One region of the Chryseobacterium bernardetii genome, then DNA from elsewhere that is predicted to be linked to it. Evidence: riboswitches for the same ligand, from Rfam matches in the RefSeq annotation. Region 1 holds a riboswitch; each other region holds the start of a gene.

The links. A riboswitch is a leader RNA that binds a small molecule or an ion and turns the genes downstream of it on or off. The one in region 1 is predicted to bind cobalamin.
Region 2: linked by a shared signal. The riboswitch ahead of EG339_RS22685 (acyl-CoA thioesterase) and the one ahead of metE (5-methyltetrahydropteroyltriglutamate--homocysteine S-methyltransferase) in region 1 are both predicted to bind cobalamin.
Region 3: linked by a shared signal. The riboswitch ahead of EG339_RS07460 (TonB-dependent receptor plug domain-containing protein) and the one ahead of metE (5-methyltetrahydropteroyltriglutamate--homocysteine S-methyltransferase) in region 1 are both predicted to bind cobalamin.

What each region holds. Positions count from the first base shown of each region.
Region 1 is NZ_CP033932.1:4,025,389-4,036,184, forward strand. Features, by position in the region: gene EG339_RS18265 (alkaline phosphatase) at 1-1,162, shown strand, start outside; gene EG339_RS18270 (XRE family transcriptional regulator) at 1,263-2,054, opposite strand; gene EG339_RS24340 (bacteriocin-like protein) at 2,493-2,777, shown strand; gene EG339_RS18280 (ISAon1 family transposase) at 2,898-3,836, opposite strand; gene EG339_RS18285 (ISAon1 family transposase N-terminal region protein) at 3,856-4,209, opposite strand; gene EG339_RS18290 (TonB-dependent receptor) at 4,377-6,761, shown strand; gene EG339_RS18295 (Lrp/AsnC family transcriptional regulator) at 6,838-7,299, opposite strand; cobalamin riboswitch at 7,486-7,670, shown strand; gene metE (5-methyltetrahydropteroyltriglutamate--homocysteine S-methyltransferase) at 7,846-10,149, shown strand; gene EG339_RS18305 (anti-sigma factor) at 10,251-10,796, opposite strand, start outside.
Region 2 is NZ_CP033932.1:4,988,794-4,999,589, forward strand. Features, by position in the region: gene EG339_RS22670 (endonuclease MutS2) at 1-590, shown strand, start outside; gene EG339_RS22675 (ATP-binding cassette domain-containing protein) at 1,000-1,662, shown strand; gene EG339_RS22680 (hypothetical protein) at 1,695-2,492, shown strand; cobalamin riboswitch at 2,526-2,706, shown strand; gene EG339_RS22685 (acyl-CoA thioesterase) at 2,823-3,206, shown strand; gene EG339_RS22690 (HD domain-containing protein) at 3,257-3,847, opposite strand; gene EG339_RS22695 (XAC2610-related protein) at 3,849-4,553, opposite strand; gene EG339_RS22700 (PadR family transcriptional regulator) at 5,002-5,331, shown strand; gene EG339_RS22705 (PspC domain-containing protein) at 5,343-7,061, shown strand; gene EG339_RS22710 (1-acyl-sn-glycerol-3-phosphate acyltransferase) at 7,379-7,963, shown strand; gene EG339_RS22715 (PaaI family thioesterase) at 8,015-8,443, shown strand; gene EG339_RS22720 (chorismate-binding protein) at 8,665-9,633, shown strand; gene EG339_RS22725 (hypothetical protein) at 10,116-10,313, opposite strand; gene EG339_RS22730 (MarC family protein) at 10,319-10,796, opposite strand, start outside.
Region 3 is NZ_CP033932.1:1,620,134-1,630,929, reverse strand. Features, by position in the region: gene EG339_RS07470 (cell surface protein) at 1-621, opposite strand, end outside; gene EG339_RS07465 (YncE family protein) at 637-1,773, opposite strand; gene EG339_RS07460 (TonB-dependent receptor plug domain-containing protein) at 1,770-3,812, opposite strand; cobalamin riboswitch at 3,925-4,111, opposite strand; gene EG339_RS07455 (cytochrome-c peroxidase) at 4,237-5,256, opposite strand; gene EG339_RS07450 (MbnP family protein) at 5,273-6,139, opposite strand; gene EG339_RS07445 (TonB-dependent receptor plug domain-containing protein) at 6,180-8,159, opposite strand; gene EG339_RS07440 (hypothetical protein) at 8,164-9,087, opposite strand; gene EG339_RS07435 (hypothetical protein) at 9,339-9,710, opposite strand; gene EG339_RS07430 (superoxide dismutase) at 9,714-10,388, opposite strand; gene EG339_RS07425 (SCO family protein) at 10,512-10,796, opposite strand, start outside.

The DNA.
Region 1 (10,796 bases):
GAAGAAAGTCTCACGCGCATTGATGGATACAGCTTCTGCAAACTCTATCGTAACAGATTCTGCCGCTGCAAGTTCTGCTTTTGGAGGCGGAATAAGGGTACAAAACGGTGCCTTAAATATAGGGGCAAATGGTGAAGTTCATGTCCCAATATGGCAGAAATATAAAAAAGCCGGGAAAAAGATCGGTTGTGTTACAACAGTTACTGTTACCCATGCTACCCCTGCCGGTTTCTGTATCAATTCCGCCAAAAGAAATGCAGAATCTCAAATTGCTGAAATGTATGCAGAGCTGGGCTTCGATGTACTGATGGGAGGCGGAGATGAATTTTTTAACCCTTTAAAAAGAGAAGATCAGAAAGACCTTTATTCCGTTTATAGAAAAAAGAACTTTCAGATTGTAAAGAATCGTACAGATCTTCAAAACATCACAAAAGGAAACAGTGTTTTAGGCATCTTCAGTACAGGAGCTTTACCTTACAGTATTGACAGAACTCATCTTAAAGAGCTTCAGAATACACCTACTTTAGCGGAGATGACCAGCGCGGCTATTGATCAGATGAAAGAACATCCTGAAGGTTTTGTCCTTCAGATTGAAGCAGGAAAAGTAGACTGGGCTGCTCATGCCAATGATATAGCAGCACTGATTCATGATCAGCTGGCATTTGATGAAGCAATAAAAAAAGTAATGGATTTTGCTGAAAAAGATGGAAATACTTTAGTAATTATTACTACAGATCACGGAAATGCCAATCCGGGAACCATTTATGGAGCTGCTGCTACAAAAAATTTCAACAGTATTTCAAACTATCAATATACCAATGAATATATCCTGAATAGAATTCATAAAGATTATTCTGCAAAAGATATTAAAGACTGGATCTATGAAGCTAACAAACTTATTCTGACAGATGAGGAAGCCAGGCATTTACAAAGTTTTTATAACGGGCTTGAGAAAGAAGAAGGACTTTATAATTATAAGAAACTGCCATTTAAACTTTATTCCGAAATTCAAAAAAACCGGAACTCAGTAGGCTGGATCAGTATGGACCACTCAGGAGATTATGTAGAAGTAGCGGCCTACGGACCGGGAAGTCAGCTTTTACAGCCTTACATCAAAAATACAGATCTGCATCATCTTATGCTGGAAGCATCCCCTATATAACTGAAAGTTTCATATCATATATCATTTTTAATTTGGTTTCAGAACAGGCTCTACAAAATAATTGAAGAGCCTGTTTATTGTATCCGGCAAACCGGTATATTTATTTTGAAGACTTTCTACGGCGTGCAGAAACCTTTTTGTCCAATTCTCTGATATCCTGTCTTAATTCCCTGAACATTTCCTTGAAATTGTAACTCTCATAATCTCCCGGCTCAAAATCTTCAGGGAAAATTCCTGAAGCATACTGCCAGATTTCTACAATATCCTCAAGCGGAATATCATAGGGCTCATAAAAAGAGTTATCTGCACTCACACAAATAGCATTTCCTTTATGCTCTTTAAAACGTTTATAGGTAATCCCGTCATTCTGAGTAATGAAAACATAAGTCTTTCCGGGTTTCAGTTCGCTAACCCCTTCCACATATTTTCCTACAATGTATGAACCATTTCTGAAAGGCGGCATAGAATCTCCGTCTGCGGGAAAAGCCCTGTATTTTCCATTATTTAAGAAGGGGAGGGCAATACGCTGAAGACTTTCAATATATCCTACATCGCTGTAACCTTCCAGATATCCCATGGAAGCTTTTTGCGGAATGATTTCTATGGTATCATTTCCAAGGTCATCCACTGCCACCGGAAGAATAATTCTGTTATCCGGAAGTTTCAGCATATCTTCCGTAGAATATTTTTGAAGATCAACAGATAATAACAGATCTATACTTACATGAAAATATTTGGATATCTTAATAAGAAGCTCAATAGGAGGCTCTGAAATTCCGTTTTCGTATTTAGAATATCTCACCCGGGAGATTGCAAGGTCATCTGCTACATTTTGCTGAGAAAGCTTTCTCTTCGCTCTCAGGGAGCGTATATTATTTGAAAAAATTGACATTGATAGAAATATGTCCGCAAAAATACGAATTTTGCCTGCTGTTATCAATAATACATTATGGCTTTTGCCATAAAATTTGGAGAATTTTATAATTTGTTAACTAAAGCCAATACAACGGGTTGAAAAAGCACCTTTTTTACCTGCTTTCACCTTCATTTTTAGCTTTAGTCAACCTCATTTTAACATATTTTAAATATTAACCATAAAAAAATTCATTTAGATTAAAAATATTAACTCCAATATTTAAAATTTGAAATATGTTTTTTAAAATTTAGTAAATCAGCCAGATACAATTAAAAAACGATATTCATAATATTAAACATTTATATTAACAAAATATTAAATGATAAAATTATTTAATTATTTTATTCAAAATAATATGAGCTTATTATTATTTATCATATATTTGTGATGTATTAATCATATAAAATTTTAATCATGAAAAATTTCAAAAAACTAGACAGAAACGAACTAAAATCTATTTCAGGAGAAGGATTACTTGATCCAATCGGTGGATTAATCGGTGGTCTAGGTGGCGTTGTTGGTGGCGTTATCGGAGGAGTAGGTACTATCGTTGGCGGTGTTGTTGGCGGTGTAGGTTCTACAGTAGGTGGAGTTATCGGCGGTGTAGGTACCGTTGTAGGAAACGCTTTATGCCAAACACAGTGCGTAGTTAATGGTGTAATCCACATCAAATTATTAGAATGTGGTTCTACTTGCTAATCAGCAGCTCCATTAAAAGTTAAAAAGGTATACCGCTCTGAAAAGAGCGGTTTTATTATTTTCATAAAAGAGCATTTCAAATAAATAAAAACATACCGGATCAAGTGCAAAAGTTGGGGACTAGGCAAAAAGTTTAGCTAATCTGAAGATAAAAAAGGTTCTGTCTTTTACTCCTCTGAGCTGCATTCTGAAGTTTTTTATTTTCGCATTGAAAGATTCAGCAGCAGCATTGGTGCTTCTTTGATCAAAGTAGTTGAGAATATTTCTATAATGATTCATTATTGTTTTTCTTAAGGTAGAAAAAGATTTAAAATCTGCTTCTTCCACATTTCTAAACCAATGGGCTAGTTTAGTCATGGCTACAGATTTCGAAATATTCTGGTTATAAATTTTTCTAAGTCCATCAGTCAATTCATATGCCTGTTCCAGATCAGGATACTGGGTAAAAAGGATCGAAGCTCTTTGTTTCTGGGACAGAGTCCATTTCTCACGGCTTTTATATAGTAAATACCTGCTTCTTGCCAGGAGCTGTTTCCGGGTATCTCCATTTGTAAAAACTTCTGTTTCAGCTGAGTGACTGTTAAGAGGATTGTTTTCCATTTCAATAGCCTCCCAGCGATGCCTGATCCTGATCTCCTGAAGGGCCTCTATGGACAGCTTCTGAACATGAAAACGATCAATAACCTGTACTGCATCAGGAAAGCAGCGTTGGGCAATACGCTTCATGGAACCCGCCATATCCAATGTAATTTCGTTTACCTTCATCCGAAGTTTTCTGCTGATCTTCAAAAGATGTGTGATGACAAAATCACTTTGGGTACCTTTTATCATAGCAACAATACTTCCTTTTCTCCCTTTTGCTTTTTTGGAGGTAAGAACGGTATAAAGTTCTCCATCAGATAATGCTACTTCGTCTAAAGATAAGGAGGCTGAGATATTTCCAGGGTAAATGATCCAGTCCTCTGCGTGCGGTTTTTGTTCCCAGCTATGATATTCGCTGAGATTATTCTTGTATTGCCTCTGGAAGGTCTTGCCTTTGATCCCGAAAAATTCTGCTATAACTTTTAGGGGAAGAGCTTTAGTGTCTGCTAATTTTTTTTAAGAAGACTGCCAAATCCTTTGTCATGCGTGTGCCTTTCGCTACAAGCTGCCAGTCTCTCTGAAGGATCTCACCGGAGGATTTATCTGTCCATCTTCTTCTTTTCACATGGAGCTTTACGATTTTACCCCGTAATGGATAATCATCTACAATGATTTCAGGTAAAAAGCCCTTGGATTCAAGTCTCCTTTCTTTAAATTCATGGGGAATACTGTTTCTTTCTTCGAAATAAATATGAAGTTCTGCATCATGAGTTTCTGCTTTGAGGATATCAAAGTGTTCAACTAAAAATTCCGGAAGTAATAATTTAAGAAGGTCGTGATCGCTTAACATGATGCAAAGATAAAACTACTTAACATTCCCCCCAACTTTTGAGACTGAGCCAACATACCCAACTATCTACTAGTTGTTTAACCTTACTGACAAGAACAATAAGGCAACAATGTTGCATTAATAAATTTAATTATCTAGATTTGCCAGATAATTAAAGTAATATGCACATGAAAAAGAGCCTTTATTTTTTGATAGGAAGCTCACTTATTTATTCCTCATCACTACTGAAAGCGCAGAAACTTAATCCTGGAAAGAATGTTATAAAAGACATAGAATCTGTCCAGATTCAGGGAAAATCAGATGATAACAATGTAACTATTTCAAGAAAGAAGTTGGACTTCATTCAGTCCAACACTTTAGGTGAAACATTGAGAAGGATTCCAGGTATTCAAAACTCTGGATATGGGCCCAATGCGGGAGCTCCTGTTATCAGAAGTCTCAGTGGAAACCGTGTAAAAATACTGGAAACCGGAGTAGCAGTAAATGACCTTTCCGGAATAAGCCCGGATTTTAATACGGATATAGAAATGAACAGTGTTCAAAACATTACTGTTTATAAAAACTCAGCGTCAGTTCTTTATGGAGGGAAGGCCATTGGAGGAGCTATTGATATTGAAACAGATTATATTTCCCGTCAGTTGCCCAATAAAAAGATGAATGTTCGCGGACTGCTTGAAGGCGGAAGCAATAGTGGACAAAAACAGGCATTTTCAGCAAAAGGAGTTATCACAAAAAACTGGGCATGGTCCGTAGGCGGGGCTAATCAAAAACAGGAAATTGTCAGAATTCCAGGAAAATCCAAGGACAGCAGATGCTATGACCCATCATTAGTAGGTTTTAATAGTATTTTACAATCTCTTTGCCAGGTAAACGTAGATTCAAGACATGTACTCAATAAAAGTCTTTTTCCTTACATCAGTCAGTTTGCTTTAGACCATATGATAGAATATGAACTTTCTGAAGGAGATCTTTACACATTCAGCCCTACCTATTACAATCCTTCTGATGGTAAACACTATCCCAACCCTAAGAATCAATTGTATATCGCTGGTCAGGATCCTGTGAAAGACCGCTATAAAGATGAAGTCAATAATATCAGAGATTATGTTCAAACAAAAGATGGAGAAATTCCTAACAGCCATTCGGAAAGTAATTCTTTTTATGTTGGAACAAGTTATATAGGAAAAACGTTCTATGCTGGTGTGGCCTATCAAAACTCTTATTCATATTTTGGCGTTCCCGGCTATACTCTCTCCAAAATGCCGCAGCATTCCCACGGAAAGCCTCAGCCTCAAATAGAGTATCTTCCTATCAATATCAGAAGTTTATCTCATAAAGCGATGTTTGAATCCGTTTATAAATTTACCAACTTTCCCATTTCCAGTATAAAATTGAATTACATGGGAGTATTTTCAAAAAACTCTGAACTCATTGATCGTCATAGAGCCAACCAATTCGAAGTGAATCAGCATAACGGACGTTTAGAAATGGTACAGCAGAAGCTGAAATTCTTAAATGGAACCACAGGTCTTGATGTTCAGTATAGAGACATGACCGGAAATGGGAAGCAGAGATATTTGCCTGATAATATAAGTCGTGAAATCGGCATATTTACAATGCAGCATCTTGACTTCAACAGCTTTCAACTGGATCTGGGTTATAGAAATGACCATGTTCAACGCAGAGCAGATGCAGATAAAAAATTTGTTAGAAGCCGTGGGCTTTCAGGAGGAAAACTCAGCGATAGAGATTTTACACTTCACCAGCTGCATACTTCAGCTCAATGGAACATCTTTAAAAAAGCTTATCTAAAAGCCCAGTATAATTATTCCGAAAGAGCTCCTGAAGTGAATGAACTTTACGCAGGAAATAATCATTTTGTTATTCTGACAGAAGAAAACGGAGATGACAAACTGGATAAAGAAACAGCAAAAACAATAGAACTGGGGGCAGGAATTAATCTGAAGAATATTCGTGTATCTGCCAATTGGTATCATACTTTCTATAAAAATTATATTTATCTGGCCCACACCGGAATTTCCCGCGAAGTTTTCCTTGTCAAAGAATGGCGTGCCGATGATACTGAAATCAATGGAATTGAAGCTGAAGCTACTTACAAAATTGATTTTAATAAAATGGGAAAGTGGGAAATAGGAGCGTATTATGATCTGGTACGAAATATCAGTGTTGCCGATAGTTCAATAAGAAAATGGAGCGATGGTGATTATATGCCCAATATGCCTACCAGCCGCTTTGGTTTCAATCTGGAAGGAAATGTACAGAATTTCAGTATCAATATTGCTTTGGATCATTATTTAAAACAAAAATACTTAGGAAAGAATATTAATCCTGAACTTCCAATGTTTGCATTTTCATTGCTTAATGTGCGCATTTCTTATAAAGACGATAGCTTAGGAATAGGAAATCTGGAATATTATATCACGGGAAATAATCTGTTGAATTCTGAAGCAAGACTTCAAAACTCACAGCTAAAGTTTCTAAGTCCGTTACCAGGTATTAATATCTCAGCCGGAATAAAAATAACAATATAATCTGTATTTTGGGGCAGAACACATGAAACATGATTATTTTTAAACTGTGAATGCCCCAATTTTAACAGCTCCCTTTTTATAAAGTTAACCCATGGTTATTCTTTACTTCAGCCATTACAAATGTACTGTGGGTACTTCCAATAGAATCTACAGAGCCTAGTTTATTAAAAACAAAATCCTGATAGTGTTTCATATCCCGGACCTGAACTTTCAGGAGAAAATCAAAATCGCCGGAAATATTATAGCATTCTGCCACTTCCGGAATTTCCATAATTTCTTTTACAAAATCATATCCCACAGACCGGTCATGGATCTTTAATTTGATCTGGCAAAACACCGTAAATCCCCGGTTTAGCTTTTCAGCATCCAGTACAGCTGCATATCTTTTCACAAAACCTTCCTGCTCTAGCCGCTTTACTCTTTCAAAAACGGGAGAAGGCGACAGGTTAATCTCCTTAGCAAGTTCTTTAACGGTTAATTTGGCATTGTTCTGAAGCAGTTTCAGTAGTTTTATATCCTTATCATCAAGTTGTTCCACAGAATATTATTCTTTTACAATTTATAATCTTTCAAATTTACAGAATTATATTCTTTAAAAAGATACTTTAAAAGCTAAATTAACTAAATAAAATATATTTAATTAATAATATATTCTGTTTTAATAATTTTACACAAAATTAAAATCTGTTACTCTTTGTATTGATAACAGATATGTTCTTTACCATCTTCATCAAACAGGAAAGGTTTTACTGAAGGTAGATTAATAGGGAATCGTGTGAGAATCACGAGCTGTCGCGCAACTGTAAGTAACACACCAAAGGCTTCCGTCCTTGTATATCCACTGCCAAAAGCGGGAAGGATGACGGAACTGTTACAAGCCAGGAGACCTGCCTTTACTGAATTGACAATGCTTTCGCGGTCTGAAGCTTTTGAGTCATACAGATGATATAGTACAGTGCATTTCTCTTTGGAGAATTGTACCTATTGCTTATATCATTGATTTCAAAAGAGTTTATTATCCGTACAGGCATTCGAAGCATTTCAAAGAGCATTGAAGATAAAGTGTAATCTAAAATTTGTAAAAATGCAAACTCACATTCTGGGCTATCCGCGTATTGGTAGCAAAAGAGAACTTAAGAAAGCCTGCGAACAGTATTGGTCAGGCAAAATTGTTTTGGAAGAACTTCTTACCGCAGGAAGAACAATCTGCAGCCAAAACTGGAACCTTCAGAAAGAAGCAGGAATTGATCTTATTCCATGCAATGATTTTTCTTACTATGATCAGGTGCTGGATATGAGCCTTGTGGTAGGCGCTATCCCTGCACGTTACCATGAAGTAGCACTTAAAAAGAACAATTCTGAACTGGATCTTTATTTTGCTATGGCAAGAGGCTATCAGAAAGACGGATTGGATATTACAGCCATGGAAATGACCAAGTGGTTTGATACCAATTACCATTATATTGTTCCTGAGTTTTTTAAAAATCAACAATTTAAATTAACTTCAGATAAAATATTCAATGAATTTGCAGGTGCTAAACAGGCAGGAATCAATGCAAAGCCTGTTATCATCGGCTTAGTGTCTTATTTGCTGCTAGGAAAGGAAAAAGAAGAAGGATTTGATAAACTGGATCTCGCTCATAATCTACTTTCTGTTTATATTGAAATAGTATCAAAGCTTCAGCTTCAGGGTGCTGAATGGATTCAGTTTGACGAACCATTCTTAGCATTGGATATCACTGAAAAGGCAAAAGAAACCTACACTTTTGTATATGCTGAACTCAGAAGGCTTTTTCCAAAGCTTAAGTTCATTGTAACTACTTATTTTGAAGGATTAAGGAATAATTTACCTCTTGCCGTTTCGCTTCCGGTGAATGTACTGCATATTGATCTGGTAAGATGCCCGGAACAGCTGGAGGATGTTCTCCACGGTATCCCTGAAAGCCTTAGCTTATCTCTTGGAGTAGTAGACGGAAGAAACATCTGGAAGAATAATTATGAAAAATCTCTTTCACTGATAGCCAAAGCAGCCGGAAAACTGGGACCTGAAAGAGTCTTCATTGCACCATCCTGTTCTCTGCTGCATTCACCATGTGATTTAGACTTTGAAACGGCCCTTGAACCCGAAATAAAGAACTGGCTGGCTTTTGCCAAACAAAAGGTAAAAGAAGTAGCAGTCCTTAAAGAATTGGCTTCCGGAACAACAGACAATAACATTCTGCAGGACTTTGAAGCTAATAAAAAAGCAGTTTCACACAGAAAAACTTCACCACTTATCCATAATAAGGAAGTAAAGCTAAGAGCTGAATCCGTTACAGAAAAGGATTCGCAAAGAAAAAATGCTTTTAACATCCGTAAAGAACAACAGCAAAAAGCGCTACAGCTTCCATTATTTCCTACAACCACTATAGGATCATTTCCACAAACTGCCGAAGTAAGAAGCTGGAGGGCTAAATTTAAAAAAGGTGAATTAACGGCAGAACAGTATGATGCTTTATTAAAAGAGGAAACCAGAAGAACGATCCGCTGGCAGGAAAACATAGGAATTGATGTTCTTGTTCACGGAGAGTATGAGCGTAATGATATGGTGGAGTATTTCGGAGAACAGCTGAAAGGTTTTATTTTCACCAGAAACGGATGGGTACAGAGCTACGGTAGCCGTTGCGTAAAACCTCCCATCATATTTGGAGATGTTTCCCGTCCGGAGCCTATGACGGTTTACTGGTCTCAATATGCTCAATCTCAAACAGACCAATGGGTAAAAGGAATGTTAACAGGACCTGTTACTATTTTACAATGGTCGTTTGTACGTGATGATCAGCCGCGTTCTGAAACCTGTAAACAGATTGCCCTGGCCATTCGTGATGAAGTTCAGGATCTTGAAAAGGCGGGAATCCGAATTATTCAGATTGACGAACCTGCCATCCGTGAAGGGCTTCCATTGAGAAAAACCGACTGGCAGAATTATCTGAAATGGGCTGTAGAAGCTTTTAAAATATCAGCCAGTGGAGTAGAAGACACTACCCAAATCCATACCCATATGTGCTATTCAGAATTTAACGATATCATTAAGAATATTGCTGATATGGATGCTGACGTGATAACGATAGAATGCTCAAGGTCGCAAATGGAACTTTTACAGGCTTTTGCAGACTTCAGATATCCTAATGAAATTGGCCCTGGTGTTTATGATATACATTCACCCAGAGTTCCATCCAAGGAAGAAATGACAGCATTACTGATGAAAGCCCAACAGGTAATTCCTGCCCAGCAGCTTTGGGTTAACCCGGATTGTGGTTTAAAAACCAGACATTGGGAAGAAACCGAAAAAGCTTTAATTGCGATGGTAGCTGCCGCTAAAGAAGTTTCTGTAGAATTTGCATCTTAAATACTTTCAAGTCCATAAAAAATAAAAGCATCCGGCCGGATGCTTTTATTTTTTTTATTTTTGAAGCAGAAATGCTGTAATTTAGAATATACTGCCTTTCACTAAATTCCTCCCATTACAAACATATTTTCCATTGTTGGAACCGGGCTTCCGCCTTCTTTTTCAAGAGTGACCGCAAAGGCCTGCGCTTTAGGTATACTAGCCAAAGCAACCTGGCTGTCTTTATCTTCTGAATACATTCCTGCACTTACAGGTTTTCCATCTTCTATAGCCCAAAGCTGATATTGCATTCCTGCAGGGGCCTTAGGTAAATTTTCTGCATTAAGATAAACGTCTTTTGTCTTTTTGTCCCAGAAAACCATTGCTTTTGCCTCCTTATGATTTTCTACACCTTTTAACATAACCATCTGCATATCAGGATTAGAAAACATCGCAATTTTTTGATTCATTTTTTGAATTCTAAGATCCTGGGATTGTTTCTCAGTCTTCATAACTGCAATTTCTTTTTGCACTTCAGATTGTTTACTGAACCAGAAAAGATTCCCGGCAATACTTGCTAAAAATAAAACAGAAGCAGCAATCCCTAAAGTTTTCCAGGGAGCTGTCTTTTTAATTTCATACACTTCCGGAGAAGAGGCGGTAGAAAT
Region 2 (10,796 bases), 960 kb from region 1:
ATATTGTGAATCTTGATAAAACGATCGTAAAACTGCAACAGGAGAAGTTTGAAGTTGAAAAACTGAAGTCTGATCTTGCAGAAAGAAAAGAATCTGTAGAAGATAAACGTGATAACCTTCAGAAGCTGAATGACCAGCTTCAGCAGAAACTTTTCAATTTCCAGAAGCTATATGAGGAGGAACACCGTAAACTTCAGTTCGGGAACAAGATTGAAGCTTTCATTGATAGCTATACGAAAGGAAAATCCAGAAAAGATGTGGTAAAAGATTTTGTAAAGTTGCTTGAACAGGAAAAATTCAGAAAACTAGGTGCTGATAAAGATGAATCCAAGCGTCTGCAGGTAGTGAAAAGAAAAATTACGCAACAGCTTAAAAAGGAAGAAGTGATAGAAAAGATTGCTGAAACGAATGAAAAGCTGGAGGAAAAACGTAAGAGTGACCGTGCAGTCTGGATGAAAATAGGGCAGCGCGTCCGAATTACCGGAAGTACCAGCGTAGGAACTATTGAAAAAATCTCCAGAAATAAGGTGATTGTGAATTATGGAACTTTCAAAACAACGATTGATGCGGATGAATTAGAGAGAATCTAATCGGCTTGAAAATGCATTGATCTTTGAACTGGGAAATTAACTGAATACAATAATGGAAGAGAGTGTCTGAGGATGCTCTCTTTTTAGTTATTATCCATTTCTGTATTTTTGGTCAAAATTTACGAATCACAGCTATGACCAAAAATTTTTCTGTCCTTTGGATCTTTTATAAAAAACTGATTATTCCTGCAGCCTTCTTTATTTTGCTGCTCATTTTTTTATTCTCGCTCAACATTCAAACTTTTGGGTTAAGCATTCTTTTAATTTTTCCCCTTCTTCATTACTTTGTCTATGAATTAAGATTTAAAAATGAATATCATTTCTATGCTAATTTTGGATTTTCAAGATTATTTCTTTGGGGAATCACCCTATCTTTAAGTCTACTTATAGAGATTATTACACAGTTCTTATGAAAATGCTCCATATTGACAGTATTACAAAATCTTTTGATGGCAGGCCTATTTTACAAGATATTTATCTGGGCTGTAAAACTGGTCAGATTATAGGATTATTGGGAAGAAACGGTTCCGGAAAGTCTACTTTACTCCGGATTATTTTCGGTACCATTAGTAGTGATACCCAGTTTATAAAATGTAATGATAAAGTTTTAAGAAATCTGTCTGACAGAAGGAATAAAATTTCTTATTTGCCTCAAAATTCCTTTTTACCTAAAAATGAGAAAATCAAGAAACTGATTCCGCTTTTCTGCAATAAGGAAAATACAGACTTACTGTATTCTTCAAGTCTTATCAAGCCTTTTCTGCATGAGAAACCTAAAAACCTTTCCTTAGGCGAACTTAGAATAATTGAAGCGCTTCTTATCATTCATTCTGATTCTGACTTTATTTTATTAGATGAGCCTTTTCATAGTCTTTCACCTAAAATATCCGAAGAGTTAAAAAAACTGATCCGCTTACAAATGATAAACAAGGGTATTATTATTTCAGATCATAATTACCTGGATATTTTTGATATTTCAAATGATATATACCTTCTTTCCAACGGATATTTAAAGCCAATACAAGATTTAAAAGAACTACAACGGTATAATTATCTTCCGAAAAGCATTTAATTTATATATTTGGGAATTAAAAATCTGTTATAATGATTTCAATAAACAAAGCATTTTACTTATCTGCATTCAGTATTTTTTCTTTAGCTTACGTTAAAGGTCAGAATAAAGTTCCTTTTGGTGTTGTAAAAGCTGAAGAAGGGTATGCTAATGTACGTGTACATAAGGATAATTACAGAAAAATTGTTGATAAGATCCGTATGCGTAAAGGAGATGTTTTTGTTTATGTAAAACCTGCTCCGGGAGAAACGGAATGGATCTGGATTAAATATCCTGAAAAGCAGGACGAAGACAAACCGTTTGTTCGATATGAAACCCTTGACAAGGAAGGGATGGTAAATAAGGAACGTATTGCCTTTATAGATCAGCTTCCAGCTTATACCCCTTCCAAATCTAAAAACGGAAGATCTCTTATTTTCACAGATAATTCCGATCCGAAAATTCCTACAGCCCAAAGGAGTAAAGTTGTTATTGATATTTATCCGTCCAATGCCGGCTATCGCAAAAAAGAAAAAGATGCCGAAGGAAAACTTCTTACTATAGATAAAGTAAAGCCCTGGGGAATTGGCAATGATCTTCCTGAAGGAATGACGGAAATTAAATCCATAAGACTTCAACAGCCAGGAAGAGGTTCTGTTTTTGTAAGAGAAGCCATCAAAAATATGTTCCAGCCTACAATGGATTTCAACAATGTGGGGGTAACTTCCCTGGATAACGACAATATCTTTCTTTATATGATCAATGGTTCCGGAGAAAACAGATATACAACGCTGTGGACCATCAAAAAGGGAAGAGTAATCAGCCAGATTATTTATCATAATCCGGAATAAATTCATTATTTTTGCACCGAAAAGTTTTAACGCTTATTCATCACAGAAACCGGTTCTGCATAACCGCAGATTAAAAGGGAACCGTGTGAAAATCACGGACTGTCGCGCAACTGTAAGTAACTAAAGTCTTTATCAAAAGATCCACTGTGCGAGGCATGGGAAGGAGATAAATGATGTTACAAGTCAGGAGACCTGCCGATTTCTTAAACAAGAAACTTTCGCGATTTGAAGTTTTATTGATCTGATGGATTGTTTCAGGGATTTCCAAAGTTCCTGTTATTATTCTGTTGTTTTGATACCATTTCATTTCGCTTTAATTAATAATGAAATATGACTACAGAAGAAAGAATTGAAGCTGCCGAAACCAGAATCTTTAAAGCGGTTTTTCCTAACACAACCAATCATTACGACACCCTTTTCGGGGGTACTGCCATGCAGCTGATGGATGAAGTAGCCTTCATTGCAGCTACCCGTTTCGCAAGAAAGAGAGTGGTAACAGTAAGCAGTGACAAGATCGATTTTAAAAAGCCTATTCCTGCCGGAACTATCGTAGAACTGATCGGAAAAGTTTCATACGTTGGAAAAACCAGTATGAAAGTAAGCGTTGAGATCTATACTGAACAGATGTATTCTTACGAAAGAGAAAAAGCAATTGTGGGTGATTTTACTTTTGTAGCAATTGATGAATTTAAGAAACCAATCCAAATACTATAAATAGAAGAATTTAGGGCGGCCAAAGGCCGCCCGAAACTTTTTATAAATTTTTATTTTAAGACTTTCTCTGTCTCAAGGCTTCTGTTCAAAAGCAGTTCAAAAGCCTCGCCCATTTCATCTGAAGCTCTGGTAATGGCCGTTTCAAGCATATTTCTGATCTGTTTTTCAGTAACCCCGGCTTCTGTCCAGCTTTTCCCCGAAGTATGTGAATTCAGAATGAAAGGCATGATCCTGTCAATAGAACATGCAAAAATAGCATCTGGTGTAGCTTCTTCCTCAAATTCAAGCCATAAGTTAAAAAATTCCGTACGCAGAGGCTCATCCAGGATTCCGAAGATCTTCTGTGCAGAGAGCTTTTCTCTTTCAAACTTCCCTACCATAGCTGCTTCATCGAAAAGAAAGGTGTCTCCTGCTTCAATTTCTACAAGATCATGAATGGAAAGCATTCTGATCACTCTCAACAAATCGATATCTGCACGGTTTTTTGCATAAGGATAAAGAATCTGTGCTAAAATAATAATCTGCCAAGAATGCTCCGCTGTATTTTCTCTTCGGGAATCATCTGCATTGTAATTTCTTCTCTGTACGTTTTTCAGGGCATCTACTGCCAGGATAAAATCAATCTCTTTTTGAATCTTCATCTTACTTTTCTCTGTTATATTGATCTGCCGGATACACCTTGGTTCTGGTAATCCATTTATTATTTTTCTTTTCTTTTGTGGTAACTTTTACATACCCCTCTTCGCTGCTGTCCTCTTCTTTTTCAAGCACTTTACTAAGTCCTTTATTTGGAACCACCTCATATTCTGTTGTAAAAAGATTGCAACATCCTGATTTTCCGAAAGCAATAAGACGTTTACGAACCGGATCTGTTTCAAAAAAATCAAAATTATCTGATCCCAGCTCTGTAAGTTCTTTACTTTTTACAAAAGCCATTCTTGTACTATTGAATACATATACATCATAAGATGCTGAACTATAATTTCCCATATTTCCGTTTCTTATAGCGAGGTCTTCGGTTCCGTCAAAATTAAAGTCATCAAAAATAAGAGGGCTCTGTTCCTTTGTTAGCGGTATTATTTTCCCACGCTCCAGTTTCTGCCCTTCCCCAAGATGGAGTACCAAATTATCTGATGTAAAAGTCTGTACTTTGGTGTTATTGCTGTTAAATAATTCAACAGTTCCTTTATCCATACATTTCCCATCGAAACAATTGTCTATATGGATAATGGCATCATAATTTTTCGAAGCGTCCTTAATCTCAAACTTATATTGCCCGAAACACAATGGACCTAATAGTATAAAGGCGGATAAACTCCTGTAATAATTCAAAATATTCATGTTCATAGTAATATTGGATTCAAATGTTTTATAAAAACTTTCAAACAAAAATACGAATCATAACCCCGATTTCAAAACTCAAATGTTTTTAGACAAATAGATAAGTGATAATGATGATTGATTAAACACCATTAAATCATAGCAAACAACAACATTCTATTACAGGATAACTTTGATCTTAACCAGCCAGAATGATTTCATTTTTCCAAAATTTATTAATTTTTTAGCCTTTTCTAAAGATTTCTTCCTCTAAAATAAAAATCTTCAAAAGATTATTAAAAATTTATTACACTGATTATCAAATTATTAACAAATTTATTTTCAAAATTTCACTACTTTGTATTGCATAATACCATTTTAATTACATATCTTTGTAATGTAAAATTAGAATAGGCTCAACTAGCTAGGGGCATTTTTCTAAAAATATAACCTTAATTAACAAAACTTATCAAAGATGAATACTGAAAATACCAAAGCGCAAATGCGAAAAGGAATTCTGGAATTCTGTATTCTAAGTCTCATCAATCATCGTGAAATGTATGTTTCTGATCTTATTGATGAACTGAAAAAAGGAAAACTGGATGTAGTGGAAGGGACCCTCTACCCTCTTCTTACAAGACTTAAAAACGGAGAATTTCTCTCTTACAGATGGGAAGAATCTACAGGCGGGCCGCCCAGAAAATATTATCAGATCACAGAAAAAGGGAAACTTTTCCTGGATGAACTTCAAAATACGTGGAATGAGCTTACCGCTTCAGTAAACCAAATCACTCAACAACATTAAAAAACAAAGCTATGAATAAAACACTCTCAATAGGACTCGCAGGTTTTTCTTTTACGATAGAAGAACACGCATATATAAAGCTCAGCGATTACCTGAACGCTCTGAGAAGCTCACTGGATGCTTCTGAAGCAGATGAGGTAATGCATGACATAGAAATAAGAATGGTGGAGATCTTCAGAGATTCTCTGGGAAAACGTGAAGTAATTAATGATACAGATGTAGAAAAAGTAATTGCTCAGATCGGAACTCCTGAGAAAATTGAGGAACAGGAAGAAGCTTATTTTTCTGAAAAAAACACCACTAAGAATACCCATACAGGGGGAAATTATACAGACAAAAAACAATTATTCCGTGACCCTGAAAAGCAGAAAATTGCCGGGGTTTGTGCAGGCTTAGCACATTATGTAGGAATGGATATTACTGCTATGAGAATCATCTGGGTAGTTGTTTTCCTGGTGATGATTCCTGCGGCAGGAAGCGCTTTAGTGATTCTACTGCTTTATCTGATCCTTTGGCTGGTACTTCCAAAAGCACAAACCGCTTCAGATTTCCTGAAGATGCAGGGAAAGCCTATGAACTTCGACAATCTTAAGAATGAGTCTAATAAATTGGTACAGTTTGCCAATGAATCTACTCAGAGGGTCGGAGAAATCTACAACGAAAACAAGCCTTACATCAACAATGCCAGCAGCGGGATCTGGAACGTGTTCAAATATATAATCGGGGCATTCTCAGTATTGGTGGCAGTAGGAAGCATTATTGGAGTATTTGTATTATTTGCCCTTTTCGGAATGGATACAGATTTCCCCGGAGCTAATCAGATCAGATTCTATATGGATGATAATGGTTTGGATAAAGTACTGGCAGCCATCATGATTATAGGAAGTTTAATTCCTGCTATCCTTTTCAGCTTATTAAGCATTAAGATATTCTCTCCAAAAACGAAACTGAGAAATCTTGGATGGGTAGTTGGCGGGTTATTCCTTCTTCTGATAGGTCTGGGAACTTATTTCGGAATCAGCATGGCCAAGAAAAACCTGATCTATAAAGGCAGCAAAGAAGATATTGAAAACGTGGCCATCAATACTACTTCAGATACTGTATATGTAGACGTAAAACAGGTAAGTATTCCACAGACTTATAAAGCTTATGATGATGACATCTATTCTGATAAAAAGTCAGTGTATGAAGAAGATTATATTTCTGTAGAAGTTACAAGAAAACCGGAAGTAAAGACACCTTATCTTATCATTAAAAAGGAAGGAAATGGTTATAACTTCCCAATTCAGGTAACAGTACCTGTAGAGGTTATTGATAATAAAGTAATGCTGCCGAACTACATTAAATATCCGTATGACCACAGATTCAGAGATTACAGAGTAAATTATGAGCTGGTGGTTCCTCAGAAAACAATCGTAATTCCTGTTAAAAAAGACAGAATTGATTTTGACGGTGACCTGAACGGAGATGGCATGGATGATGATGACCAGGACAGAGATGAAAATCACAACGGAATCAGAATCGAAAAAAATAAAATTACGGTAAATGGTTCAAGCATAGAATACAACTCTGATGATAAAGACAGTGTTATCATTAACGGTAAAAAAGTTCCGAACAGCCAGGCTAAGAAAGTTATTGATTCCGTAGCATCTGATATCAAAAAAATCAACAAGGATGTGGACATCAAAATAAAAGACGGAAAAAACGAAATATCCATACAAACTAAATAATTAACTACAGAGAGTGGTAGAAGGTGTGAATGGAAAGCAACCGTTTGAAATTCACACCATTCTTCTCTCAGAAATGTGAAAAAAAACTAGTATTTAGTTCTCTATGTGGAAAAATTGTTATAATTTCGTATAGTTAAAAATTTAATAACCAAATAAACACTAAAAACACTCTTATCATGATACAATTTGCAATGGAATTCGTAATGAAAATCGTAGATTTAATCAACGGTTTGTTTTAAGAGCAATAATATTTCAATATATTTGTAAAAGTATAACCAATATTTGGTTATACTTTTTGTTTTTTAATCCAAGAATCTATGAAAAAGCTGATAGGCAAACTGATGTTAAAATTATTAGGATGGAAAGTTGTTCTCCAGGGTGATGTTAACGTCCTGAACCGATGTATCCTGGTAGTAGCACCACATACCCACAATATGGAATACATTTTAGGAAATTTTGCCTACTGGTCCTTAAATAAACCTTTAAAAATTATCATCAAAGATGCCCACACCAAAGCATGGTATGGAGGCATTGTAAAGGGGCTTGGAGGTATCGGCATTGACAGAAGCCAGAAAAATGACCTGGTGAATTTTGTAGCCAATCAATTTGCCAAGGAAGATTTCAGCCTTGTGATCACTCCGGAAGGAACAAGAAGCTGGGTTCCGAAATGGAGGAAAGGATTCTACCACATGGCTTTGGCCGCAAAAGTTCCTATTGTACTGGCTGCCGGTGATTTCAAGAGAAAAATTGTATACCTGGGCTATACTATTCCTTACGAAAGAATTGCATCTGTTCCGTTTGCTGAAATCATGCAGGAAATTCAGGATTATTATGTAAAAAACGATATTGTGCCTAAGGTTCCGGCCAACTGGAATCCCAATATTATGGGTACGGGAGAGTAAAAAAATATTCCCTTTTCATCATTATCAATCATCTCTTATCTATTATAAAAAATGAAAGGTCAGACAAAAGAAGAAATATTAGCATTCATCAATAACTGGGGTGATGAAACCCTGGCAAAAGCAATGGAAATCAAATTCATTGATATCGATCTCGAAAATGAAACCCTTACCGCTACCATGCCGGTGCTTCCGAGAACGCACCAGCCTTTTGGAATTATGCACGGTGGAGCAAGCTGTGTATTAGCTGAAACATTGGGGTCAAGCCTGTCTAATATTTTCATTGACGGTGATAAATATTATGGTGTAGGAACCAATATCAACTCCAATCACCTGAGAAGTAAAAAGGATGGGATTGTAACAGCTACTGCGCGCTTCATCAGAAAAGGAAAAACAATGCACGTTTCCGAAATTGAGATCAGGGATGAAAAAGGAACGCTCATCAATCATACTACTATGACAAATAATATTATTCATAAGTAGATTAAACCACATAAAAATAAAAAAAGCTCACTTTTTGAGCTTTTTTTGTCTCCATACTGCAACTATTTGTTTTTTCTGTTTCATGTACAATGTTAACTTAAAAAAACAGCTCCTATAATTTTGACATCTTTCAGACTAATAATACCTTTGCAGAAAGGAAATCAACTTCGGAATTTCCTAAATTATTTCCGGTAGTGATTTTCAAAATCTGTTCATAACTCATGATTTATTTCAAACTTCCCTTCAACGAAGGACTGCATACTGTAGAGGAAACAACCGATAGAAACGCTGTGGATTTTTATTCTTATAACAGCCTTCATAAGATCAGCTTTAATGGTAATATTATCAAATTTGATCCTGAAAAGTTTAAGGACGTTTCCATCTCTAATGAAATCCTGACAAAAGATAGAACGGATTTTACAGCAGAAACCAAGGAAGAATATTGCAGGACCTTAGAGCAGGTGATTGAAGTTATTAAAGAAAATAATCTTCCCAAACTGGTATATTCAAGAAGAAAGATCTTTACAGACTTTAATAAGGTTGATTATAAGGCTAGTTTTGACAATTTATGTAAAACTTACCCCAATGCTTTCAGATATTTGTTTAATGATGGGGAAAATGCGTGGATGGGAGCCTTTTCAGAAGTTTTGGGTATGTTTAATAAGATCACCCATGAGTTTGAAACCATGGCTCTGGCAGGAACTCTTCCAACTACTGAAGAATGGACGGAAAAAGAGATTGAAGAACAGAAACCCGTCACCACTTATATTCAGAATATTCTTAAAAATTATTCAGCCCAGGTTGTACAGTCTGCAACATATGATCACGTTTCCGGAAATATCAAGCACCTTCGTACCGATTTTAAGACGATCATAAAACCTGACGATCTTGACAACCTGATTCAGGATCTCCACCCTACTCCTGCAGTGTGTGGTATTCCTAAAGACTTTTGTAATGAAAATATCAGAAAGTATGAAAAATTCCCCCGCGAATTTTATGCAGGTTATATTAAAGTGGAAACTGATGAGAATGTTCTTTATTTTGTAAATCTCCGATGTGCAAGATTGTACAAAGATTCTGTACATGTTTTTGTAGGTGGTGGAATTACTTCCCAAAGCAATCCGGAAAAGGAATGGACGGAAACGGAGCTGAAATCTGAAGCTATTTTGAAAAACCTCGTTGTTTCTTAAAAGAACAGGGAGCATTACTTCTTTATAACCACAGATTATCACAGATTTTCTTGGGAAAGCTTATTGAATCATGGAATATTTCAATAATAAGTTTTTGGCTAAAAACCAGATGAATTTTTAATGGGTTTATTTAGGCGGGCTAAAGCCCCTCTATTGATGCAAAGATCCATATGGATAATGGTTGTTTAGCGACAGTATCTTGTATCTTTCAAATTGTTACTAATAGCTTTATCGAGATTCCTACGGAATGACAAAAAAAGTTTTGGTCCTTAAAGTACATGATATAAACAGTATTTGTCATTCCGTAGGAATCCAAACTATTATTAATCCTATAAAAACTATTGAAAATTAAAGCCTGCCTTCCCCTATTGATGTTGATAGCCAAACGTATAATAGCTGGTTAACGATAAAATCTTTTATTTTTTATCCACAAAAAAACCTCCTTCAAAACGAAAGAGGCTATATCTATATAAATATTTAATTTACTTCTTTACACCAATTCGGCTCCAGGTATCCATTACAAAAAGCAGGATAAGACCTATTGCAGCAGCTGATGCAGAAAATACAAACTTAATGTTGTCTTCATCTGCGATAAGGTCATTCTGCCAGTTAATAGCATACAAATTAATAGCGATGAAAACGATGAACAGTACTAAAAATACTTTATAAAACTTCTTCATAATTTTTAAAAATTAACATAATTCAGCACCAATTGGGCAAAATTTGCAGTGAATAATTTAATTGAAATCGCTAAAAGAATAATACCGAAAACTTTCTGAAGAATCATCAAAGTAGCATCTCCTATTTTCCGCTCCAACCATTTCGCTGATTTCAGCACCAAATATACGAAAATTGTATTAAGAATGATTCCGCAAATAATATTAATATCATGAAATTCAGATCTGAGGGAAAGTGCTGTTGTTAATGTTCCTGCTCCCGCAACCAATGGAAATGCAATAGGTACGATGGATGCTGCCTTTGCTTCAGTTGTTTTATTGATCTCAATTCCTAAAATCATTTCCAGTGCTATGACAAAAATCACAAAAGCTCCGGCAATGGCAAAGGAATTCACATCTACTCCAATCAGTTTTAAAATTTTATTCCCTACAAACAGGAAAACAATCATAATTGCCCCGGCAGTAATCGCTGCTTTTCCAGCTTCA
Region 3 (10,796 bases), 2.4 Mb from region 1:
GTCATTGGCAGAGTTTCCAAAGAATGCATTTCCTAACACCTTAAAGTCTCTCCCTTCAAGATTAGGGATGGTATGATCGAAACCAAATACAACATAACCTCCATATCCGCCAAGGCTTACCATTGATGGATTAGATCCTACAAGATATCCGTTCACTTTCTTAAGCATATCTGCTTCGGTATTGCCTAATTCATATTCAGGAATCTCATTTGTGAACTGGCCAACGGCCGGACGAAAATCAAATACTTTGGAGATATATTTACTAAAGGTTCCTGCTTCTTTAGTTACTACAATTTTGGATTGAAATACTTTATTAGCTCCCACCTTTAATGTCAAAGGATAAGTAGCGGCCTTTGTACTGATAAATTCCAGCTCAGCATTTTCGGAAATAATTGAGTCTTTAATGCTCCAGGTAACTTTTCCGGAAATATTGGTAGGAATACTCAATACTCTGAAACGTTCAATGGTATACGCGGTATCTAATTTAAATGAAGGAGGAATTACTTCCGGATCTGTAGGAACTGCTGCCACTTCATCATCATTTTGGCAAGAGGCTACCATACCCGCTAAAAAAAGGGATAAAAGCGCGGTTGTTACATACTTAATTGTTTTTTTATTCATGTCTATCAGTTTTGTTTAGTTGTATAAAAAAGCGAAGTGGGCAGGGATATTTCCTCCTTCTGTTTTCCATTTAAAATGTCCGCTTTTATCAAAGCAGTATACAAATCCCATGGATACATAGTTTCGGGCATCTGTAATATAAATGTCTTCTGTTACAGGGTTTACAGCAATCCCGTATGGTGTTTTAATAATATCTTCATATTCCTTATCAATAATCCTGTTGGAAATAACCTGCTCTGTCTTTACATCTATAATTCCATAAGTCTTTACGTAGGAATGGGTATTGTAGTTGAATTCGTTTCCGTAGTAATACAGTTTATCATTCACGATGGTCATTTCACTCACTGCAATATGAAAATCTTTTTTAATGGCTCCTGTAGCGGCATCCACCAGATATAAATTGGAAGGAACGTTATAGTAATCTCCTCTTGAGGTTACATACAAATCTCCGTAATTGTCCTTTTTAAGACGGTGAAGGTTGATGGCGACATCAATTTTTTTCTTTTCTGTAAAAGTGTTCAGATCAATTACTGAAACGGTTCTGTCATAATCCGGAACCATATAACCTCCGGAATTGGCTACAAACAGCTGATTTCCTACAACTTCCATTTCTTCAGGCTGATATCCTACGGTTACGTCTCTTTTGATAGACAGGGATAGGGTATCTATTTCCACTACTTTTCCTTTGGGAGCCAATGGATTGATGTCTACAGGGCCGGCATAGCTGCTGGCATAAGCATTTCCATCCTTAAAGGTTAAATATCTGCAGTTTTGTAAATAAATGGATTTGATATGCTTGGCTGTTTTCGCTTCCAGCACTTCAATAGTATTGGAAACATTCACTACAATGTACATTTTGCTTCCATAGATTTTGATATCGTTTCCAACATCTCCCAGCTCTTTCAAAACGTTCGGATTGATTTCGGAATAGATATTTCTGAAATAGGTTCCTTTGGTATAATCAAAGAAATCAAGGGTACATTTATTACTTCCCATATTCCCTTCATTCAGTACATAAAATCCTTTTATGGTTGTTTTTTCAACAGGGTTAAGCCCCTCCACTACTTCCATGGGAATAACCGTATCATCTGTACGGCAGGAAATAAGAAAAATAAATACAAAAAATAAAAAACACAGGTTTAGCTTCTTCATAGTGTAAAGTTTAAAGTGAGTCTGAAATTTCTTCCCGGCATGGGATAGTTGAGTACAACATCATAATATTGATTAAAAACGTTGTTCATTTCAAGGTTTATTTTAAAAGGATGCCCGGCAAGGCTTAGTTTTCTCTGAACAGAAAGGTCGTGGGTATACCAGGGTTGAATATAATTATAGCGGATATTATCCTGCTGTCCATCATATCTTTCACCCACATAGATTGTACTGTAATTAAAGCTCCAGTCTTTGTAATCTGCCATCAGGGTAAAAGATCCGCTGTGCTTTGGTGTATAAGGAATTTGCTCTCCATAATAGGTTTCTTTAAATCCTTTAGTGATTGTTTTATCTTGGGCACTCTGGTAAGTATAAGCCAATAATGGCCTAAGTTTCACCTTCCCAAGCATTAATTCTGTTTGAAGATTTACGTCTGCTCCCATAATTTCAACTTTCCCAAGATTAAGCATCATCCAGCGGAACATATTGGTTGTTGGGATGGCCACAATCTTATCTGTCACTTTGTTATAATACCCATCTACTTTTGCATAGATTCCTTTGATTAAAGACTTATCATATTTTTTCTGATAGGTAAAACCTACATCATACTGGTGGGTAAATTCCGGATTCAGAAAAGTATTGCCAACACTGGTATAATACAGGTCATTAAAAGTGGGTAACCTGAAAATGTTTTTATAGAAAGCTCTAAGGGTAAGTTCAGGGATTGAAGCCGGCTGATAGCTCATGAAGAAAGCGGGTGTCCATTCTCTTCTGTCATCAGGTTTGAAATTCATTTTGACCTTTTCTGAAGTAAATGTACCTAACAGGCTTCCTAAGAATTTAAATCTGTTCCACTGATAGGTAGTAGCCAATGCAACCAGGGTTGTGTAACGGGTAGGATAAGAAAAGTTTTTCAAGTCAGCATCCAGGTTATTGTACTGGAAATCTCCACTTACACTCACATCCCAATTGGAATTTACTGAATATATATTGGAAGAAGAAAGATAAACTTCCCTTTGGATATAAGTATTTTTTGCTTGATACTGGGCCTGAGACCTTACCGTATCATTAAAATAAGTGTAGTCATAAGCAAACTTAGCCTTCAGCTGTGTTTCAAACTTAGGAAACAGTTTTTTTCTGAAATTGACCTGTACAAAATAATTTTCATCCAGCATTCTCGCCCCTCTTGCTTTAAAACGGTTTTTCACAATAGGTGCCGGAATACCACGGTTTGAAATATAACCATAACCGCGGATGTTCCAGCTTCCGTTGTTCAGAGTTCCATTGACAGATGTTTCAAAACGTTTTGCTTTAATATCGGAATCATATCTTTTGGAAATGGTATCAGAAGCGGTTGCACCATTGGGATATTTTCTGCTATAACGAAATTTGTAAAGACCATCACTTTGGAGAAATTCTGCACTGACACTTGCTGCAATTCTTTTGGAAATCTTCTGTTCTAACCGGAAAGAAGGATTAAATAAATCAATGGAAGCACTTTTGGCTCTTATGGTAAGATTGGTTTTCCTGTTTCCTGCGAATACTGGTGTTTTGGGCTGTAAATAGATTGATCCTGATGATCCGAAGTCTTTCGCAGGTTGGAAAATCTCACTCTTCTGCCCGTTGTACAATGAAATTTCTTCCAGATCATCCAGAGAATATCTTCCCAGGTCTACCTGCCCGTTTTGGGCATTTCCCAATTGAATTCCGTCATAGAAAACGCCTACATGCTGACTGCCCATACTCCGGATATTGACAGTCTTCAAACCACCCATTCCGCCGTAATCCTTGATCTGAACTCCTGAAAAGTACCTCAACGCATCGGCAACGGAGTGGCTATTTAGCCTTTCAAGCTCTTCACCCTGTAAAGTTTGGGCTGGGAGGATTTCTTTAAAGCTCTTTTTGTAGATATTGACCGCCTTTATGGCCTCTCCCTTAATGCTGTCTTTTTTCCGGGTTTGAGAAAACAGGAGTTGTGATGTTAACACACATATTGTGAAAACAACTTTATGAAGTTGAGATGTAGTTAGTTTTGCCACCATTAGCTCATTCAGGGATAATGATGACGCTAATGGATATAAGAAAAGCAATGACTGAGCACAGCATTACTGCACAGAATCATTGTAGTCCTAAGCTTTATTCCACGAAAGCGTCAAACGTTTATATATTCTGGCAGGTCTTCTGACTTACTCCATTTTTGAAATCCTTCCCATTTTTAGAAACAGTGGATCTATTTTTCAAAAACTTTGGTGCGGAGCTTACAGCAGCGGGTCTGTTCCGGATTTCCACCGGATTCCCTTTTAAGAGCTTTTTACGGCTCACCAAATTCCGACAAAGATATAAAATTCCCGCCAGATACAATGTGATGCAGAATAAAATGATTATCAACCAGTAAACATGAAAAATCCCGTTAGAATGTAACGGGATTCAAACAGTCGGTTTTTAATATTCTGTTTTTTAAAGGGATTATTTTTTTACAAAATCCCGGTCACTTAGGGTTTTCATAAATAAGATAAGATTGATCTTTTCCTGCTCTGTGAGAGGAATTCTGTTTCCGTTGTTTTTAAGAACAGGATCAAGGTTATCTGCATCCAGAACACCTTTATCAAAATAATCAAGAACAGCTCTTAGAGAGGGAAACTGTCCGAAGCTTCCATAAGGAGCTGTATATTCTACATTTCTTAACGAGGGAACTCTAAAACTCATATAATCTTCCGGCAAGCCTGTCACTCTTCCGCGTCCGGCTTCATTGGTATTAGAATTTACAGGAAATCCAATATTTCTGAAACTCTGATCAGTAAAAAGCTCTGTACTGTGGCAGCCTGCACATTTCTGCTGAAAGGTCTGATATCCCTGGGCTTCATTCTCTGTAAAAATCACTCCTTCATTTCGCTTTACTTTATCATACTTACTATTGGCAGAAACTAAAGTATATTCATATTGTACAATACTTCTATAAATTCTTTCAGGAGTAATGGCTTCGTCCCCAAATGTTTTTCTGAATAAATCTTTATACATGAGATCATCCTTTATTTTACCAATTACCTCCAAAATAGAAGAACCCATTTCTTCATGAGTGATAATAGGGATCATCGGTTGGCTTTCCAACTGAAGAATATTCCCGTCCCAATTGTAAAACTTCATAAACATCATGTTCTGAACAGCCGGTACATTCCGTAGTCCTACTCTATTCTGAATACCCATTGCCTGAGTGTTATTATCAGCAAAGGCTTTCTCCTGAATATGACAGCTTGAACATGAGACGGTATTATCTGAACTCAACCTTTTGTCATTGAATAATTTTTCCCCCAGCTCTACTCCATATTTTGTAGGTCTATTGGAATTCACAGACTTATTAAGTTCCGGAAATCCCGAAGGAATAGTAAGTGATACTTGTGGATTATCAATTGCTGCAGGCTCATAATGATCGTTGTTACAAGATATCAACAGTATAAAAATCACTAAAATGCTTAGTCCCTTTTCCATTACAGTTGAGATGAATCTAGTTTTCAACACTACTTACAGAAAACATCCCTGAAATATCACTGGAACCGTTTCCGCCCAGGTTATCCACAAACTTTACCATTTGATTGGCTGTATGAATATTCGGAGTGGCATTACCATCTGATCCTGTGCCGGTAACCAATAGAATGGTATTGACCTTACCCGTCAGCAGTTTATCAAAATCTGCCTTAACAGTAATTTTAGGAGTTCTATTATCTACAATTGCATTTTTAGGCAGGTCTAAAGTAACATCCCTGTAGGCATCTACTCCCTGGGTGAAGTTTCCTTCAGATCCTTTGATGGTACTTCCTGTATGGATAGACATCTGTTTGTTATCCGTTCCGTAGAAACCTTCTATTTTGGTAAAACGGTACCCTGCTCCCCATTCCCACATCATTTGCGTATCATTAGCTCCTGCGGTTGCATAGAACTTTGGAAACCTCACCTGATCCAGCACATTCAGATCTCTTTTTACTCCCAATCCGAATTTGATCCTTTTATATTCTCCGGCTGGTATGTTGCTTAAAATATAACGAAGTGTTTCAGGTTTCGACTGGTCTATCACTGCTGCCCCTTGATCCAGATCATTAATTTTATAAGGAATTTCATTACCATCTGCTTTGATCAGACGAATGTTGCTGATTACATACTTCAATTCTGAAAAATGATGAACCTGTCCCTCTGCAGAAATATTTGTGGTGGCAGCAGCAGAACCAGAGCCTCCCAGAACAATGGTTGTATTTTTAAATGTATTATTGAATTCAAGGGTTACATTGTTCGCTACAGGGCTGTCATCACTATTCTGGCAGGAAATTACACCTAATGAAAAAGCGGATAATAGTAGATATTTTTTAAAGTTTTGCATTGTAAAAATTTTAGTATTGTTTTAATTAAAGTTGTTGTTCTTAAAAATTAAATTTTAAAGAAGTATAAATATTACGGCCCATTCTTGGGATATTTCCCCAATCTGCATAGGTGCTGTAATATGTGTTTAACAGGTTTTCTGCGCCTACCTGAAAAACGGTTTTAAGTTTTTTGATGTTGAAAGTATAATTCACAGAGAAATTCCATATTGCATACGCTGGTGTCTGGTCTTCTCCATATTCCGGACTGTAATTACGCTGGATAAAATCTCCGTTTACAGAGGTCTGAACCCCAAAATTCTGATGGGTAAAATGTAGAGAAGTCAAATAGCTCAGGGGACGGATAAAAGGCAGGTTTTTCCCTTTATCATCTCTTCCGCGGGCGTATGTTAAAGTACCTTTCCAATGTAATTCCGGTAAAATGCTGTACCCGGCATTCAAAGCCATATTAAAGAGTATTGCATGATCCAGCGAAGTATACGCCTTCACTCCTACCGATTGGTAATTCATGGGACTTCCCAGGCTTAAGATTTTCCCAATGATGTAATCCTGAATATAGAAATAATTTACTTTGGCTTCAATATTCATTTTTTCATTTTTAAAACCTGCACCGGCATTGGTTTCGTAGGAAATTTCATTTTTTAAATCAGGATTTCCGATGTAATCATATCTGTCAAAGCTGTTGTAGATATAATATCCGTATCCTTCCGAAACCGAAGGTGCCCTGTGCCCATACCCCGTACCTACAGAAAAACTAAAATTGTTCTCCGTAAACTGATATCCTGCATGTAAACCGGGAAGAATCCTTGTTTTTTGCTGAGGTGCTCCCGGATGAAAAATCCAGTTGAACTCTACATATTTGGACTCGTTATAATTTAGCCCTAAAGACACTCCAAAGCTCAACCTGCTTTTATCTGATATCTCCCAGCTATTATTCATTGAAATCCCTGCAAAACGGGTGGTTACCCAGGGCCAGCTGTAAGCAAACATTGTTCTGTTCTTTCTATCCTGTGGATACATCCGCATTTCTGCAATGGACGTGTTATTGTACATATTGAGTTCTATGGCTGAGGTATACTTTTCTTTTTTCAGACTCACTGATGAAACCAATCCATAAGTAGTGCTCCAGCCCGGCATATCCATGTGTACAAGATTTTCAGGACGTTTTGTATCATCCATATAATGCTCTATGGTATTGTAATAGATTTTGGTATCCCAGGATCTGATCAGACTTTCTTTAAACAATTGTCTGTAGGAAGCAGATGTAATCATCGCCCTTGAAAGCCATAAATCCATAGGTAATGCAGGAAACCCTACATTTTTTGCCATATCAAAAATGGCATCTATTCTTACTGAAGATAAAGGACTTGTTTTATAAGCTATTCCAATTCCGGTATTGAATTTATTATATTGTGAATGATTGACCTCTTTGTTATTTCCGTCATCATAATTTCCTGCCTTCCGAAAGGAAATACTTCCATCCACAACGAGTTTCTTCCCGGAATAGGAAATATTTCCAAGATTGAAAAACTGTTTATTGTTGAATTCAAAACCTGTCTGATAAGTGCCATTCCATTTTTTTTCAAGGCCAAAAGGGGTACTTTTTCTTTTCAGATCAATACTTCCGGCTATAGTTGCACCATGTGAGCTTCCTTCCTGGCCTGATTTTATATCAATTGATGAAAGAGTATTGCTCTCCAGATAAGAAGTCACAGGATCCATCTTATCCGTGCAGGCACCAAAAATACGCATTCCATCTATCGTAACAACTGAACGTTCCGTACTCATGTTATTGAGTAAGGGTTCCCATGCATATGCTCCCCGTTTTATAAAACTTATTTTGTCTGAAGAGGCCAGAAATTCGTCCACGGAAACTGACATTTTCATATCCGTTTCCATCTTCTTTTTACTGCCTTTTACTTCTACCTTATCTACAAACGTAATACTGTCTTTTGCTGTTTTCCTGTTTTGGGCATTCATGACAACTCCCCAAAACATCAATATCATTCCGAACTGTTTCATGAAACTAGAATAAGGTGTCAATAAACAATTCACTTTTAGCCCCCGGAACTCCTGGTGTAAAATCAGTAGAAACTTTAGTTCCTTTGATGATCTTTCCATTCTCATTGAGCATAATAAAGTTTAAGGTCCAGTTTCCTGTCATGGTATAGTTGACAATACCATGATATAATCCATCATTTTCCTGTATTAAATCTTTATTATTGGGTGATGAATGATTTCCCATGGATGGTTCCGGCATTCTTGGATCTAATTGCAGCGTATAGCCTTTCACTTCTGAATAGGAAAACTGTGAAGGATCAGGAAAATTTCCTGTAGAAACAGCAGGTTTGTTGTATTTATAAATTCCCGCGACCAGTTTATTTTCTGCTACTTTCGGCTTTTGAGGGGAAATAAGGGCAATGTAATATTGTTCTCCATCATTTCCTGTAAATGAAGTCATATTCAGGTTTTTATTACTCTGCTCATTTACGGTAATATCTTTGCTGAATGTATATGTCTTTTGATTCAACATGAAACTCAAATAAAGTTTCCAGTTCGTTGTAGTATTGCTTTTATCCGTAAATACAGAATACCCTGAATAATATTTCCCATCCGGTTTATAATCCGGAGTGTACTGATAGGGACATGAAGTTTTACTTCCATCAGCCTTCGTCATGACCGGCAAAAAGGTAACCCCGGAAGCATTGATATGTTCGTTTGTCTGGGTATTGGTAATCTTCAATCTGATTTCATTATACCCCTGATAAAATGTTCCGTTTAACGTTTCGATGCTTATTGTATAGCCATCTTTGTTTACAGCAGTGGCTTCTTTAAATTCGTAATTTTCCGGAACGGCTGTGTTGATTTCGCTTTCATAATCAGTTTTGTCCAGGGTGCAGGAAACAGCCATTAACAAGACACTCATTATGAAAATCTGATACATTTTCATTGTTGATTTTTTAGTTGGGTGAATACAATAGAAATACTTTGAATGCCTAAACATTCATTTTTCTACCACAAAAAGCACAAAAGCCCCCTATACCATTTAAGATATTTTAAAGTTATCCACAGAGTGTTGATAAGTACACAAAATATTTGTTTTCAAAGTTTTACAACCTTTCTACACAAGGTTTTTAAGCTTATTTAAACACTTTTAAATAACTTTTATGACTTTGTGGCTAACTTCTATGGGTAAATAGCTTAAAAAACCGGTGGTTTGAAAATGTGTTTCAGAAACAGAAAAGAATAAGCTGTTTCATCAATGGAGTTAGTATGGAAAACGATAATTTTCCCGTTATGAAAGACCTCTGTAATTTCAGGCAGGATATACATATCAAGAATTTTCTGACCTGAATTTTTTATTTTATTGAAAGGAGAAGATTCTGTATCAGCATTGGTTTTTGCCAACTCTTTACTCAGATAGCACTTTCCGTTACAGTGAAGTTCCGGTTTACTTTTGTTGACACAGAGTGTATTAACGATATAATTGTAATTTACAGCATACTCAGCCAGTGGTATCAGAGGTCTGAACACCATATAGCCAATAAAGAGTATGCTGTAAATTATTTTCATGAATTATTTTTTGCTTAAAGCATCATCATATCTTTTGCTCACTTCTTTCCAGTTCAGCACATTCCAGATTGCAGAAAGATAGTCTGCTCTTTTATTCTGGTATTTCAGATAATAGGCATGCTCCCAAACATCAATTCCCAGGATAGGAGTTCCTTTTTCTTCTGCAATGTCCATCAATGGGTTATCCTGATTAGGAGTAGAGGAAACAAAGAGTTTTCCGTTTTTATCCACAGAAAGCCACGCCCAACCTGATCCGAAACGGTCTGCACCAGCTTTACTCATCTTTTCTTTGAAAGCCTCCATACTTCCGAAAGTTTCAGTAATAGCCTTTGCCAGTTTTGCAGAAGGCTGGGTATTTTTCTCCGGAGTAAGGATTGTCCAGAACAACTCGTGGTTGTAATGCCCACCTGCATTATTTCTTACGGCAGGACTTAATTTTGAGGTCTCGGAAAGAATTTTAATCAACGTTTCTTTTTCCTGTGGAGTTCCGGCAATTGCTTTATTCAGGTTGGCTGCATAGGCTGCCCCATGTTTTGAATAATGGATCTCCATTGTCTGGGCATCTATTGAACCTTCCAATGCATTATAAGCATAGGGTAAGGGGGTCTGCTTAAACTGAGCCAGTGTAAACTGAGCCGCGAATACTGCTCCTAGAGCAGCTATTTTCATAATCTTCATAATGTTTTGTTATATGGTTAAACAATATTCTGTTAAAGGATGGAAGCCTGGGGCTGGAAGTAATTAGGTTTTTAACGACAACTATAGAATTACTTTTCAGTATTCCTCTTTTCCTCTTCCTTCCTAGTTTAATAACTTCCTAATATCCTCGATCAGGAGTTCTCTGTCCGGATGGTATTTCCCGTTCAATCTTGGTATTTTTCCTTCCGGATCTTCATAATTCAATCCTGAATAATAAAGAATGGGCATATTTTCTTTATTGTACCTGCAACGAATGTTCCCTTTTTCATCTACAAGGGCAATCATCCCGCTATGATTAAGGCTTTCTGCGTCATCTTCCTTATCTCCTACATAAATATTGAACTGATCCGCAAGTTTGCCGATATAGGACCTGTCACCTGTCAGGAA